Euzebya rosea: one gene and its partner. The protein of the gene in region 2 interacts with the protein of the main gene of each other region in a pairwise test. Links are inferred from orthologs where the notes say so. Each region holds a gene or a part of one and is shown on either strand. Other genes may lie near its edges.

Region 1 (7,169 bases), on a different replicon or contig from region 2:
CTGGGTCGACTGACGTCAGTCGGAGTCGGAGTCGAAGGTGAACACGGGGATGCCGAACCACGTCCACGAGGCCAGCAGCCCCAGCACCACGGCCAGGGTGATGGCGACGCCACGGCTGACTACCATCGACGTGGCCAGGTACATGGCGGCCACGATCGCCACCGACGCCAGCACCGTCCCGGCCAGCGCCACGTGCACGGCGGTGCGCAGGTGTTGCTCGTGCTTGCGCGCCACCCGGCCGCCGCGTTCCACCGACCGGACGCGCTGGTGGGCGCTGGGGGCGATCAGGAGGACCGCAGAGGACGCCGCCGCCACCAGGGACACCAGGTAGGCGCCCCGCTGGTACTGGTCGAGGTCGGTGAAGCCTGACTGGAAGGGCAACGTCAGCAGGAAGGCGACCAGCACCTCCACCCCCGGCAGCGTCGTGCGGAGCCCCTCCATCAACGACCGGAACTGCTCCTCCACGGAGCCGTCCGTGCCCACCTCGTCGGCCGTCCTCGGAGTACCGTCGCTCATGCGACCAACTCTTGCCGATCGGCCCGGACCACAAACACCGATGTTTCGATCCCACGCGCGCGTGGGCAGGTCAATGGCCAACACCAGCGAGTCCCTACCACCCTGGAGCCACACATGATCCGTCATCTCGCCCGAGCCATGATGGCCGGCATCTTCATCTACGGGGGCGTCGACGCCCTCCGCAACCCCGGGTCGAAGGTCCAGGCGGCCGAGGCCGCCGTCGACACCATCCCCGACGACGTGCCGTTCCCGCCCACCGACGACGCCGAGCGGATGGTCCTGGCCAACGGCGCCGTCCAGGTGGTCGGTGGTGGCCTGCTGCTGTTCAACATCCTCCCGCGCCCGGCGTCGCTGGCCCTCGCCGGCAGCCTCGTGCCGACCACCATCGGCGCGCACCGCTTCTGGGAGGCCGAGGGCGACGAACGCCAGGCCCAGCTCCTGCACTTCCTCAAGAACGCCGCGATGTTCGGCGGCCTCGTCATCACCGCCATGGACACCCAGGGCAAGCCCGGCGTGGGCTGGCGCGCCGGCCACCTGGTCGACCGTGCCGGCCACGAGGCGGAGTGGCGTGTCCGCGAGGCCGAGCTGCTCAGCCAGCTTGCCCGCGCCCGCGCGCAGGGCAAGGCCGACGTGGCCCGGGCCAAGGCCCACACCAAGGCCGCCGAGACCCGTGCGGCCGTCTCCGACATCAACGCCCGCACGGTCGCGCCGGCCCGTCAGGCCGTCAAGGACACCAAGCGGAGCGTCCGGGCCCTGAAGGCCACCGGCCGGACCACCGGCAAGGTCGTCGGGAAGACCCTCACCGGCGTGGCCGGGGCCGCGGGCAGCGGCGTCTCCATGGCCGCCCGCGGCGTGAAGTCAGCGGTCAACTCCGTCCGAAGCGACGGCTGAGCGCAGCCAGCAGGCCCATCGGGGCCACCACGAGCAACAACGACGCACCGCCGGTGGAGTCGTCGGGCACCGCCCGGCCTCCCCGGCGGTGTTGCCGTTCCTCGCCACGTCCCTGATCCACGCCAGGGCGTTCTCCACCACGTACCAGCCGCCGTGACGGCGGAGGAGGGCGGCCCGCACGATGGTCCCCTGGCTCGACGGAGATCGGTCGAGCGGGTCTTCGACGCCGGTGGTTCCGAGTCCTGCCGTCAGTCCGCCGGCGTGGCGATCCAGCGGTCGAGGAGGGGCGGGACGGCGTCCAGCAGCTTGACCAGGGCCCGTTCGCGTCGGTCGAACCGGGTCGAGGAGCGCGACACCTTCCACGTGTCGACCAGCAGCTCCGGGTCGGCCTCGAGGACGCTGGGGTGCACGTAGCTGGACCGCGCGACCGCACGGGTGTTGCCCAGCTTGGCCGCGGCGGCGTCGACGGCCGCGACGGGGTCCGGCTCGTCCCCCGCGAGGATCGGCAGGACCATCGCCTCCAGGGCCACGGCGCTGCCGCCCCAGGTCCGGAAGTCCTTGCAGGTCATCCAGCCAGCGGTCAGCTCGGCCAGCAGGGCGTTGGCGTCAGCGGCGCTCAGTCGGTGCAGCTCTCCCTCGGCGTGGACATGGAAGAGGGTGTCGGAGGCCAGCTCGAGCTGGTCGAGCACCTCCGCCAGCAGCTCGTCGGTGACGTGGACCTCGCGCTGCACGCCGGACTTGCCGGGGTAGGACAGCGTGACCTGCCGGTCGCGGACGTCGACGTGGTCACGCTGCAGGGTCGACACCCCGAAGTGGCCGTGCTCCTGCACCGACCGGGGTCCGCCGATGCGTGCCATGCCGCTGTCGACCAAGCGGACCATCGCCGCGGTCGCCTGCCGGACGGGGTCCGTCCCGTCCAGCAGCAGGGCGTCCAGCTCGCGACGCAGGTCCGTCAGCCGGCTCCCCATGCCACGCAGGCGGTCGAAGTTGGCCATGCGCCGACCCTCGGTCCAGCGGTCGTGGTAGCGGTACTGGCGCCGTTCGGCCTCGTCGAGGCCGCGGGCCTGGACGTGCCCGTCGGGGGTCGGGCAGATCCAGACCTCCCGCCAGGCCGGCGGCACGGCCAGCGACAGCACCCGTTCGCGTTCGGGCCCCTCGAGCAGCCTGCCGTCGGGCCCGTGGAAGCTGAAGCCCTTGCCCCGGCGGACGCGGGTGATGCCGGGCAGGTCCTCGGCCACGTAGGTGAGGCCCACACGGTCGGCGAAGACAACGGGGTCGAGGGCGGTGATCGGAGAACTCCCTGTGCGGCGGGCTGGTGCGTCGCCGAATGGTGTTCCCCGATCACGGGGCCCTGACTCCTCCCCTGTGGTTCGGGCTGGTCCCTACCGGTGGGTGTGCAGCTCGTCCCAGACGCGCAGCTCCGGGTCGATGCCGTAGCGCTCGATGGCCTCCGCCGCCAGCTCGGCCTTGACCTCGCCGGCGAGGCTCAGCTCGTGAAGGGCCGCGACGACGATGGACTCGGCGTCGATGCGGAAGATCCGACGCAGCGCCTCACGGGTGTCGGACCGGCCGAACCCGTCGGTGCCGAGGATGGCGAAGCGGCCGGGGACGAACGGCTCGACCAGGCCGGGAAGGGCCTTCTGGTAGTCGGTGACCGCGATGAAGGGACCACCGCGGGACGCCTCGAGCTTGCGGGTCATCAGCGGCACCCGCGGCTCGGCCGTGGGGTGGTCGCGGTTGGTCGTCATGCAGTCCACGCCGTCGCGGTGCAGCTGCACCCAGCCGGGGACCGACCAGATGTCGGCGGCGACGTCCCACTCCTCCCCCAGCATCTGCTGGGCGCGGAGGGTCTCCTTCATCGCCGAGCCGCTGGACAGCAGCTGGACGCGGTGGTTGCGCTCGTCGTCGTAGGTGGCGTAGCGGTAGATGCCGTCGAGGATCTCCTCCTCGTCCAGGCCCTCCGGCATGGCCGGCTGCACCGTCGGCTCGTTGTAGACCGTCACGTAGAAGATGACGTCCTCGGGGTCGTCACCGAACATCCGGTTGATCCCGGCCTCGGTGATCGTCGCCACCTCGTAGGCGAAGGAGGGGTCGAACGCCTCGACGGCGGGGTTGGTCAGCGCGTACAGCGGCGAGTGGCCGTCCTGGTGCTGCAGCCCCTCACCGTTGAGCGTGGTCCGTCCGGCGGTCGCCCCGATCAGGAAGCCACGGGCCCGCTGGTCGGCGGCCTGCCAGATCGAGTCGGCCGTCCGCTGGAACCCGAACATCGAGTAGAAGATGTAGATCGGCAGCATCGGCTGGCCGTGGGTGGCGTAGGACGAGCCCACCGCGGCGAAGCTGGCCATCGAACCGGCCTCGGTGATGCCCTCGTGCAGGATCTGGCCGTCGGTGGCCTCCTGGTAGGACAGCAGCATCGCCTTGTCGACCGACTCGTAGTTCTGGCCGTGCGGCGAGTAGATCTTCTCCGTGGAGAACATCGTGTCCATGCCGAACGTGCGGGCCTCGTCGGGGATGATCGGCACGATGCGGGGGCCGAGCTCGGGGTGCTTGAACAGGTCCTTGAGCAGCCGGACGAACGCCATCGTCGTGGCGACCTCGCTCTTGCCGCTGCCCTTCTTCAGCTCGCCGTAGGCGTCGTGCTCGGGCAGGTCGATGCCCTGGTACTGCACCTTCCGGGTGGGGATGGGGCCGCCGAGCTCGGCTCGACGCTCCATCATGTAGGCCATCTCCTCGGAGTCCTCGCCGGGGTGGTAGTACGGCGGCAGGTCACCCTCGAGGTCGCTGTCGGGGATGTCGAGGTCGATGCGGTCCCGGAAGGTCTTCAGCGCCTTGCGGGTCAGCTTCTTCATCTGGTGGGTGGCGTTGCGGGCCTCGAAGTCGGGGCCGAGGGTCCAGCCCTTGATGGTCTTGGCGAGGATCACGGTCGGCTGGCCGGTGTGCTCGGTCGCGGCCTTGTAGGCGGCGTAGACCTTGCGGTAGTCGTGGCCACCACGGTCGAGGACGGGCAGGTCGGCCTCGGTCAGGCCGGACTCGTCGAGGATCCGCTTCAGCTCCGGGGAGTTGAAGAAGTGCTCGCGGATGTAGTCGCCGTCCTTGGTGGTGTAGGTCTGGAACTGCCCGTCGGGGGTGTTGTTCATCCGCTCGACCAGCGCACCGTTGACGTCGAGGGACAGCAGCTGGTCCCACTTGCGGCCCCAGACGACCTTGATGACGTTCCAGCCGGCCCCGCGGAACAGGCTCTCGAGCTCCTGGATGATCTTGCCGTTGCCGCGGACCGGGCCGTCGAGGCGCTGCAGGTTGCAGTTGACGACCCAGACGAGGTTGTCGAGCTCCTCGCGAGCGGCGACGGTCAGCGCCCCCTGTGCCTCGGGTTCGTCCATCTCGCCGTCACCGACGAACGCCCACACGCGCTGCTGGGAGGTGTCGGAGAAGCCGCGGTTGTGCAGGTAGCGGTTGAAGCGCGCCTGGTAGATCGACCCGAGGGACCCAAGGCCCATCGAGACCGTGGGGAACTCCCAGAAGTCGGGCATGAGCCGAGGGTGGGGATAGCTGGACAACCCGCCGGGCTGGGACTCCTGCCGGAACAGGTCCAGCTGCTCGGTGGTCAGGCGGCCCTCGAGGAAGGCGCGGGAGTAGATGCCGGGCGAGCCGTGGCCCTGGATGAACAGCTGGTCGCCGCCGCCCTCGTGCTCCTTGCCGCGGAAGAAGTGGTTGAAGCCGACCTCGTAGAGGCTGGCGGCCGAGGCGTAGGTGGCGATGTGTCCGCCGACGCCCACGCCGGGTCGCTGGGCGCGGGTCACCATGACCGCGGCGTTCCAGCGGACGTAGGCGCGGATCCGGCGCTCGATGTGCTCGTCACCCGGGAAGTCGGGCTCGCGCGACGGCGGGATGGTGTTGATGTAGTCGGTCGATCGCAGCGCGGGGACGCCGACGCCGGCCTCCCGGGAGCGCTCGAGCAAGCGCAGCATCAGGTACCTGGCGCGTTCGCGTCCGTGGTGTTCGACCACAGCGTCGAGTGAGTCGACCCATTCCTGGGTCTCGGCGGGATCCATGTCGGGCAGCTGGGTGGGCATGCCGTCGGTGATGATGCGCTGGGGGTCGCCCTGCGGGTTCGCGGTCTCGCTCATGTCGTCCTCCATGTGACCGGTCTGGGGGCACAGACTAGTCGAGTTGACACCGACGTCGACTCGATCAGCCGGTTTGTGGCCTGACAGGCCAAATGGGTCGTCGGGGTGGGGTCACTCCGAGGCGGGGCCTGTGAAGCGGGGCGGCCGCTTCTCCTTGATGGCGGCGACGCCCTCGTGGACGTCGGGGCCGGCGAAGCCCATGAACTCCAGGGCGAGGGAGGTGTCGAACGTCGGGCCGGCCTGGCGCAGCCACTGGTTGAGGGAGTACTTGGTCCAGCGGATGGCGCTCTGGCTGCCGTCGCGGAGGGTGCGGGCGACGTCGTGGGCCTCGGCATGCAGCGCCTCCTCGTCATCGACGACCAGGCTGATCAGGCCCATGCGCTCGGCGTCCTCGCCGCTCATCGGGCGGCAGGTCAGCAGGTAGTACTTGGCCTTGGCCATCCCGATCAGCAGCGGCCAGATGATCGCGGCGTGGTCGCCCGCGGCGACGCCGAGCTTGGTGTGGCCGTCGATGATCCGGCAGTCCCTGGTGGCGATGGACACGTCGGCCAGGACACCGGCGACGAGACCGGCCCCGACGGCGACGCCGTGCATGGCGGAGATGATCGGCTTGCTGCAGTTGATGACCTCGTAGACCAGGTCGCGGGCCTCCTTGAGCACCCGGACGCGGGTCTCGAAGTCGTTGGCCATGTCGGTGACGAGGTCGAGGTCCCCGCCGGAGGAGAACGCCTTGCCCTCGCCGCGGATGATCGCGACCTTCGTGGCCGGGTCGCGGTCGATGGCCCGCCAGACGTTGGCGAGGTCGCGGTGCATGTCGTGGCCGGCCGCGTTCAGGCGGCCGGGGGTCGACATGACGATCTCGAGGAGGCCCTCCTCGGGACGGGAGAACCGGAGGCTCTCGAACTCGGCGTAGGGCTGCAGGTCGCTGGTCGTCTCGTCCATGCGGCAGACCGTATCCGAGACGTGGCGAGCCACGTACGCATCTCACCGGCCCACGGGGGTCGCGTCGGGTGGTTCGGGCCCGAAGGTCACCTGCGCCGCCGTCGGTCTGGCGTACGGTCGTGGGAGTTCACGATCGGTGCCACCGGGCGATAGCGTCCGGAGCAGCGCCGGTCACCCAGACACCAGGCCAGACACCCCAGCCAGAGAAAGGCCCGCACATGCCTACCCCGATCCGGCGGTCACCCATGGTGATCGTCGCGTTCCTCGCCCTCGCCGCGTTCGGGTCGGCGTGCAGCCAGAACGCGCTGGAGTTCACCATCGGCGAGTGCGTGAACCTGCCCGACGGCACCCAGATCAGCGACTACGAGACCGTCGACTGCGGCGAAGCGCACGACGCCGAGGTCTACGCGCTGCCCCAGCACCCCGACGGCCCGGACGCGGCCTTCCCCGGGCAGAGCGTCCTCGAGGAGTTCGCCGACGAGCGCTGCAAGCAGGACTTCGAGGCCTACGTGGGCATCGAGTACAACCAGTCGACCATCTACTCCACGGCGCTGACGCCGTCACAGGAGTCGTGGGACGGCGCGGAGGACCGCGAGATCGTCTGCCTGCTGGTCGGCGAGCCGCTGGAGGACTCCAGCGGCTTCGCGCAGCTCACCGGGTCCAAGGAGGGCTCCGGCGAGTAGCCACCCCCCG
Region 2 (6,737 bases):
ACATCAAGCGCATCCGCGGACGCATCGAACACGACCCGCGCAACCCCGAGCTGATCGTCACCGTCCGAGGGGTCGGGTACAAGTTCACCGACTGACCGCACGGCGCGGGGGACGATAGCGGCATGCTGCGCCGCACCCGTTACCTGCTGCCGCTGGCGATGATGCTGGCTGCCCTCGTCGGGGCGGCCGGTCGCTCGGCCATGTGGTGGGTCGTCCCGCTGCTCGGCCTGGCGGGCCTGGGGCTGGACGCCCTGCTGCTGCGGATCTCCGAGGAACGCCTCCGGGGCGTGGCCGACCAGGTGGTGAAGTTCGCCTCCGACGTCGAGCAGCCGCAGACCCTCACCGCCGAGGGCGGGCGCGAGTGGCAGCGGCTGGTCCAGGCGCTCAACGACGTGGCAACGGTGCTGCGCGACCGCTTCGAGTCCCTCCGCGACGAACGCGAACGGGTGCAGCGCGTGCTCGACGCCATCCCCGCGTCGGTGATGTTGTTCACCGACGGTGTGCTGGCCTACGCCAACCCCGCGGCCCGCGACACCTTCGCCCTCCCCGAGGACCTCGTCGACCTGACCCCGATGCGGGCCCTCGGGGTGGCCGGCCTGGCCGAGGCCGTCAGGGAGGTGCTGGAGACCGACCGGGTCGTCGACGTCTCCGTCACCCGCAACGGGCGCGAGCTGGAGGCCAACCTCAGCCGCATCGCGGTCAACGAGGTCGCGATCGTCGTGACCGACCTGACCGACATCCGCCGGGTCGAGCACATGCGCCGCGACTTCGTCGCCAACGCCTCCCACGAGCTGAAGACGCCCGTCACCGGCATGCAGGCGCTGGCGGACTCCCTGACCATGGCGATGGAGCGCGATCCGGAACGGGCCCGCACGATGGCCGAGCGGGTGCAGCTGGAGGCGACCAGGCTGGCGCAGCTGGTCCGCGACCTGCTGGACCTCACCCGCCTGGAGGAGGGCGTCGACGGCCGCGGCCAGCGGCGGGTCGACGTCACCGAGCTCGCGGAGGCCCAGGTCGAACGGGCACGGGAGACCGCCGAGGCGCGCGGGATCCGCCTGGCCTTCGACGCGACCCCCGACGTCAGCGTCATCGGCTACCCGGAGGACCTGAAGGTCATCATCGGCAACCTGGTCCTCAACGCCATCCAGTACAACCGGGACGGCGGTCGGGTCGAGGTCAAGGTCAGGCGCCGCGCGTCGGAGGTGATGGTGCGTGTCACCGACACGGGGATCGGCATCCCCGAGGCCGACCAGGACCGGGTGTTCGAGCGGTTCTACCGAGTCGACAAGGCGCGCAGCCGGGCGGCGGGTGGCACCGGCCTCGGGCTGGCGCTCGTGCGCCACGCCGTCGAGCGGCACAAGGGCAAGGTGCGCGTGTCCAGCGTGCTCGGCGAGGGATCGACGTTCACGGTCATGTTGCCCGTCGACGGCGGGACCTCCGAGGGCTGATCGTCCGTCCGCTGGGCCGATCCCGGACGGGTCGTCGGCGTCGTCGTCGAGGGGGCAGGAGTTCCCGGACCCGACGGCGAATGTCCCCACGACGACATCGACGTCGTGACGACGTCGGCCGAACCCGCCCCAAGGAACTCCCGTGTCGCGTACCAACGCCATCCTCTGCGCCCTGCTGCTGCTGGGCACCCTCGCCTTCGCCAGCCCCTTCCAGGCGATGTGGACCACCGACCAGCTGCGCGACCACGACCACAAGTCCGCCGCCATGCAGGGATCCCCGTCGGCCGTGCTGGCGGGCGTGACCGAGCCCCTCGGCGCCGCCGAGTGCACCGGTGGCGTGGCCGCGGTCACCGCCGAGATCGCCTTCTCCTGCGAGGGCGTCGACCTGCTCGCGTTCGTGCCGGTCGCGGGCCTCGGGCAGGAGTTCTACGGCGACAGCTCACCGGAGAAGCTGGAGGGCAGCGACGTGTGGGGCTGGACCTCGCCCACGACCGGCGAGGAGTACGTGCTGATGGGCAAGACCAACTCCACGGCCTTCTTCCGCATCGTCACCGACGCCGACACCGGCCTGCCGACCCTGGAGAACCTCGGTGAGCTGCCCAACCCGGCCACGGAGTTCAGCGTCTGGAAGGACATCAAGGTCCGCGGCAACCACGCCTACATCGTGGCCGAGGCATCGGCGCACGGCATGCAGGTGTTCGACCTGACCACCCTCGACGGCCTCGACGTCGACCCGACCCGCGAGCACGCCGCCCTCGCGCACTACCGCGACGCGTCCAACACCTCCCACAACATCGTCATCAACCCCGACACCGACTTCGCCTACATCGTGGGCGGCACCTCCGGGAACACCGTGAACGACGTGCTGTGCGGTCGCGGTGGCCTGCACTTCGTCGACATCTCCGATCCGGCGGTCCCGACCTCGGCTGGCTGCTCGGCGCTGGACCTGTACGTCCACGACGCCCAGTGCGTGACCTACCACGGTCCCGACACCCGGTTCACCGACCACGAGATCTGCTTCAACGCCGCCGAGGAATGGGTCTCCATCGTCGACGTCACCGACAAGGCCGCGCCCGTGCGCCTGGGCCTGTTCCCCTACACCCGGTCCAGCTACGTCCATCAGGGCTGGCTGACGGAGGACCACCGCTTCTTCCTGCTGGGCGACGAGACCGACGAGCAGACCTTCGGCTTCAACACCCGCACGATGATCTTCGACTTCGAGGACCTGACCGCCCCGCAGCTGCCGGTGGAGTACTTCGGCCCGACGACGGCCATCGACCACAACATGTACACACGCGACGGGCTGCTGTACCAGTCCAACTACGCCGCTGGCCTGCGCATCCTCGACACCGAGGGCCTCTACGACGGTGGCACCCTGGCCGAGATCGCCCACTTCGACGTGTTCCCCGACCACGACAACGCCAGCTTCGTGGGGACCTGGTCCAACTACCCCTACTTCGACGACGGGGTCGTGGCGGTCAACGCCTACGACGGCCTGTTCCTGCTGCAGGTCGACGCCGACCTGCTGGCCGCCGAGGCGTTCGTCCCCGGCGAATGAATGACGGGCGTCCCCGATGGCGGAGTGGCGGGCGTCGGGTGGGCGGGCCGGTAGGCTGCCCGGCCGATGACTGACTCCTCCGACGCCACCCCCTCCGTGCCCGCCACGGGCCGTCCGCTGGACCGCGACAGCGGCAAGACGCTGCGGGCACCCGTCATCGTCGATCGCCTGATGGCGACCTACGAGGGCGGGGTCATCGAGCTCGACCACTCCAGCCCCTTCGAGCTGCTGATCGCCACGGTCATGTCCGCGCAGTCCACGGACAAGAAGATCAACGAGATCACCAAGACGCTGTTCGTGAAGTACCGCACCCCCGAGGACTACCTGTCGGTCCCGGAGGAGGAGCTGCAGACCGACATCAAGTCCTCGGGCTTCTACCGGCAGAAGACCAAGTCGATCCGCGGGATCTGCCAGGCGCTCATCGAGGACTTCGACGGCGAGGTCCCGCTGCGGATGAAGGACCTGCTGACGTTGCCGGGGGTCGCCCGCAAGACCGCCAACGTCGTCCTCGCCGGCTCCGCACCGGAGGCCCTGCTGGAGGACCCCGATGCCGGCATCGCCGTCGACACCCACGTGACGCGGCTGTCCAAGCGGTTCGGCTTCACCCGCAACGACGACGCGGTCAGGATCGAGAAGGACCTGATGCGGCTGTTCCCCCGGGAGCTGTACGGCCCGGCCAGCCTCGTCATCATCCTGCACGGTCGACGGGTCTGCGACGCCCTGCGTCCCCGGTGCGGCAGCTGCGTGGTCGAGGACCTCTGCCCGTCCTCGCTGATCGCGGGACGCCGCGACAAGGCCAAGCAGGCGCGCGCCGTCGGCACGGACTGAGGTCGCGGGGTCAGGACGGCGTGCGCCGTCGACGCACGCCCACGACGCCCCACACCGCACCGGCAGCCAGCAGGACACTGCACGTCGCCGCCGGCAGCGCGCCCAGCGGGAGCTCGTCCACCGACCGGCCGGTCTGCAGCACCCACATCTCCTCGGCGATGACCGCCGGGCCCCCCTGGTCCTCCGCCGCGGTCGTGTGGAACACCCCGACCACCTCGACGAGGTCCCCCCAGCGGTCGGGCCCACCGAGGACGGTGGGGTCCTGCCCGTCGGGCAGCAGCACGGCGACGCCGCTGTTGGTCCCGAGGGTCTGGCCATGCACCGACAGGGGTCCGGCGGTGGCGTAGGCGTCGTCGTTGAGCTGCACCCAGCGGCGGGGCCCGCGGCCAAGCAGGTCGCCGACCGCCTCCCCCACGACGCGAACCCGGCGGCCGTCGAACCGTTCGGGGCAGCCGTGCAGCGTGCCGCTGGTCACCGGGACCGGCTCGACGATGGCGACCGGCGAGTCGCAGGTGCGGGCGGACAACGCCCCGCCGCGCAGCAGCGGCTCGCCGGGCGGCGGACGGACCGCGCCCGCCGACACCGCCAGCACCGCGGCCACGCCCACGACGGCGAGCAGGATGGCCAGGCCCTGCAGGCGGGTGGGGACGCGGGTCATCGGGTGCCCCGCACCATGGAGTGGATGTAGCCCATCAGGGCGAGGGCCGAGATGAACTCCAGCCGACCCAGGTACATCTGGGCGACGTAGGTGGCCATCAGCGGGGCCGGCATCGTCGGTGACGTGATCCCGACGCTCAACCCCACGCCAGCGGCTGCCGAGGTCGACTCGAACAACGACTCCTCCAGGGGGTAGCCGTAGAACAACCCGACGGCGGTCCCGGAGAAGTAGAGCGCGCCGAACAGCAGCAGGACCATCGTCGCGGCCCGGGCGACGTCGGGGTTGAGGACGTGGCTGCTCAGGTGGTGGTACCGGCTGACGACGACGGCATCACGGGGCAGGGCGACCTGGCGGGCGACCCGGGCCAGCTGCTTGCCGACCAGCCCCAGGCGGATGGCCTTGATGCCACCGGTGGTCGAACCGGACATCCCGCCGATGGTCATCGCGAGGATCAGCGCGCCGGGGGCGAGGACCCCCCAGGCGCTGGAGAACAGGGCACCGGGGACCGAGGCGAAGCCGGCGCCGCTGTGTGCGCTGACCATCTGGAACAGCCCTCGTCGGAGCGTGGCCACGAAGTCCTCGTGCACCAGCTCGGTCACGAGGCCGGCGAACATCATCGTCGACAACAACGTGAAGGTGACGGCCAGCACCTTGGTCTCCAGGTTGCGACGCATCTCCTTCGCGTCGCCCTGCCACAGCCGGTAGTGCAGGGCGAAGCTGAGGGCGCCCGCGACCATGAGGACGATCAGCACGCCCTCCACCGCAGCGGAGTGGTAATAGCCGACCGAGGACGACCGCGGGGCGAACCCACCGGTGTCGAACGCCGCGAAGAACAGGTTGGTGGCGTGGAAGGCCGCAGGCCAGAGGGCCATGCCGTCGCCGATGAGGGCGATCGTCAGGGCAGACCCGCCGATGGCGAAGTAGACCAGCGAGGCGCGCCAGATGAACCGGGCCGTCCGGCGGACGTTCGGCAGGATCTTGTCCTCGCGGGCCTCGCCGGCGTACATGCCGACGGCGCCACCTCCGCCGGCGAAGAACGTCAGGACCACGAGGATGATCCCCTGGCCGCCCATGAACTGCATCAGGTGGCGCCACAGGTTGAGCGAGTCGGGCAGGTGGTCGAGGTCGTTGAGGACCGACAGGCCAGCGCACGTCAGCGCCGACATCGCGTCGAAGTAGGCGTGCAGGAACGTCGGGAAGTACCCGGAGGCGTACAGCGGTAGTGCGCACACCAGCGGGGCGACCAGCCACGACAAGCCGGCGGCGACCATGCCCTCGCCCCAGGTGACGTCGTCCACGGCGGGCAGCAGCAGCTCGGCGATGCCGCTGAGCAGCAGGCCGACCGCGGCGCCGAACAGCATGACCGCCGCCGCATCGCGTTCGCCGTTGACCACCCCGAGCAGCGACGGGACGAGCATCGCGAGGGACACGACCAGCACCACGCGCGAGACCAGGCGCGCGATGGTGGCCAGGTCGCCGAGGTCGGGTCTGAGGGTGAGGGTCACCGCTCTCGCCGACGTCGCTCGATCACCACGATCGCGAGTGCTCCGGCGGCGGCGACCATGGCGACAGCCGCCCGGCCCGGCGCCTCGGGGATCTCGAAGGGTTCGCCCCGTCGGAGGATCCGCATCGTCTCCACGTGCAGGATCGCGACCTCGGCGGTCTCGGGGTCGACGCGACGGAACTCCGCGACCACCTCCAGCAGGTCGCCGCGCTGGGTGGCGCCGCCGACGTTGTCGATGCGAGCCGCCTGGTCACGGGTCAGCCTGACCCCGACGCCGGCGTTGCCGCCACGGAAGTCCCGGTGCGTCGGCAGCGGGCCGACCCCGTCGGCGTAGACGTCGTCGTTGAGCTGCACCCATGCGCCGTCGCGCCGTTCCAGCACCGCGCCGACGACCTCGCCGACGTACCGCACGCGCCGGCCGTCCCACGTGGAGGGGCAGTCGTACAGCTCGTTGGACGTGACCAGCTGTGGCAGCTCGGGGGCGGCGACCACGACCGGGCGTTCGGCGCCCTCCCGTCCTGCCGGCAGCTCGCACGGCACGTCCTCGCGAAGCGGGTCGATCTCCTCCGCCAGCTCGGGGGTCTGGGCGCCGGCGGCAGGGTGGTCGTGGCGCAGCGCCTCACCGAGGCCGACCAGGCCGGCGACCCCCGCGAGCGCGACGAGCACCCACAGGGCGACGACCCGGCGGCGTGTGGGGCGGTACTCCTCGTTCACACCTTGCCCCTGACCACCGACACGGCG

Evidence for each region. Proteins that work in one complex are often made in the same cells at the same time.
Region 1: the proteins of nth (region 2) and aceE interact in binary tests that used the Escherichia coli proteins (3 or more experiments, as listed by UniProt). The link is inferred for Euzebya rosea from one-to-one orthologs.

What each region holds. Positions count from the first base shown.
Region 1 is NZ_PGDQ01000026.1:28,019-35,187, reverse strand. What follows is about bases 2,590-5,901. They hold aceE (pyruvate dehydrogenase (acetyl-transferring), homodimeric type), read right to left. Parts: upstream 5,535-5,901; coding sequence 2,790-5,534; downstream 2,590-2,789. Other genes in these bases: CUC05_RS23200 (enoyl-CoA hydratase/isomerase family protein), read right to left, coding at 5,646-5,901; CUC05_RS23210 (DNA topoisomerase IB), read right to left, coding at 2,590-2,660. Outside these bases: CUC05_RS23225 (NAD-dependent succinate-semialdehyde dehydrogenase), read left to right, coding at 1-13; CUC05_RS23220 (DUF6328 family protein), read right to left, coding at 16-516; CUC05_RS23215 (DoxX family protein), read left to right, coding at 631-1,407; more of CUC05_RS23210, read right to left, coding at 1,656-2,589; more of CUC05_RS23200, read right to left, coding at 5,902-6,476; CUC05_RS23195 (septum formation family protein), read left to right, coding at 6,695-7,159. UniProt on the Escherichia coli protein: Component of the pyruvate dehydrogenase (PDH) complex, that catalyzes the overall conversion of pyruvate to acetyl-CoA and CO(2).
Region 2 is NZ_PGDQ01000010.1:80,085-86,821, forward strand. What follows is about bases 2,074-4,953. They hold nth (endonuclease III), read left to right. Parts: upstream 2,074-3,072; coding sequence 3,073-3,834; downstream 3,835-4,953. Other genes in these bases: CUC05_RS14525 (choice-of-anchor B family protein), read left to right, coding at 2,074-3,006; CUC05_RS14535 (hypothetical protein), read right to left, coding at 3,845-4,492; CUC05_RS14540 (TrkH family potassium uptake protein), read right to left, coding at 4,489-4,953. In the rest of the region: CUC05_RS14515 (response regulator transcription factor), read left to right, coding at 1-95; CUC05_RS14520 (sensor histidine kinase), read left to right, coding at 123-1,448; more of CUC05_RS14525, read left to right, coding at 1,591-2,073; more of CUC05_RS14540, read right to left, coding at 4,954-5,997; CUC05_RS14545 (hypothetical protein), read right to left, coding at 5,994-6,710; CUC05_RS14550 (TrkH family potassium uptake protein), read right to left, coding at 6,707-6,737. UniProt on the Escherichia coli protein: DNA repair enzyme that has both DNA N-glycosylase activity and AP-lyase activity. The DNA N-glycosylase activity releases various damaged pyrimidines from DNA by cleaving the N-glycosidic bond, leaving an AP (apurinic/apyrimidinic) site.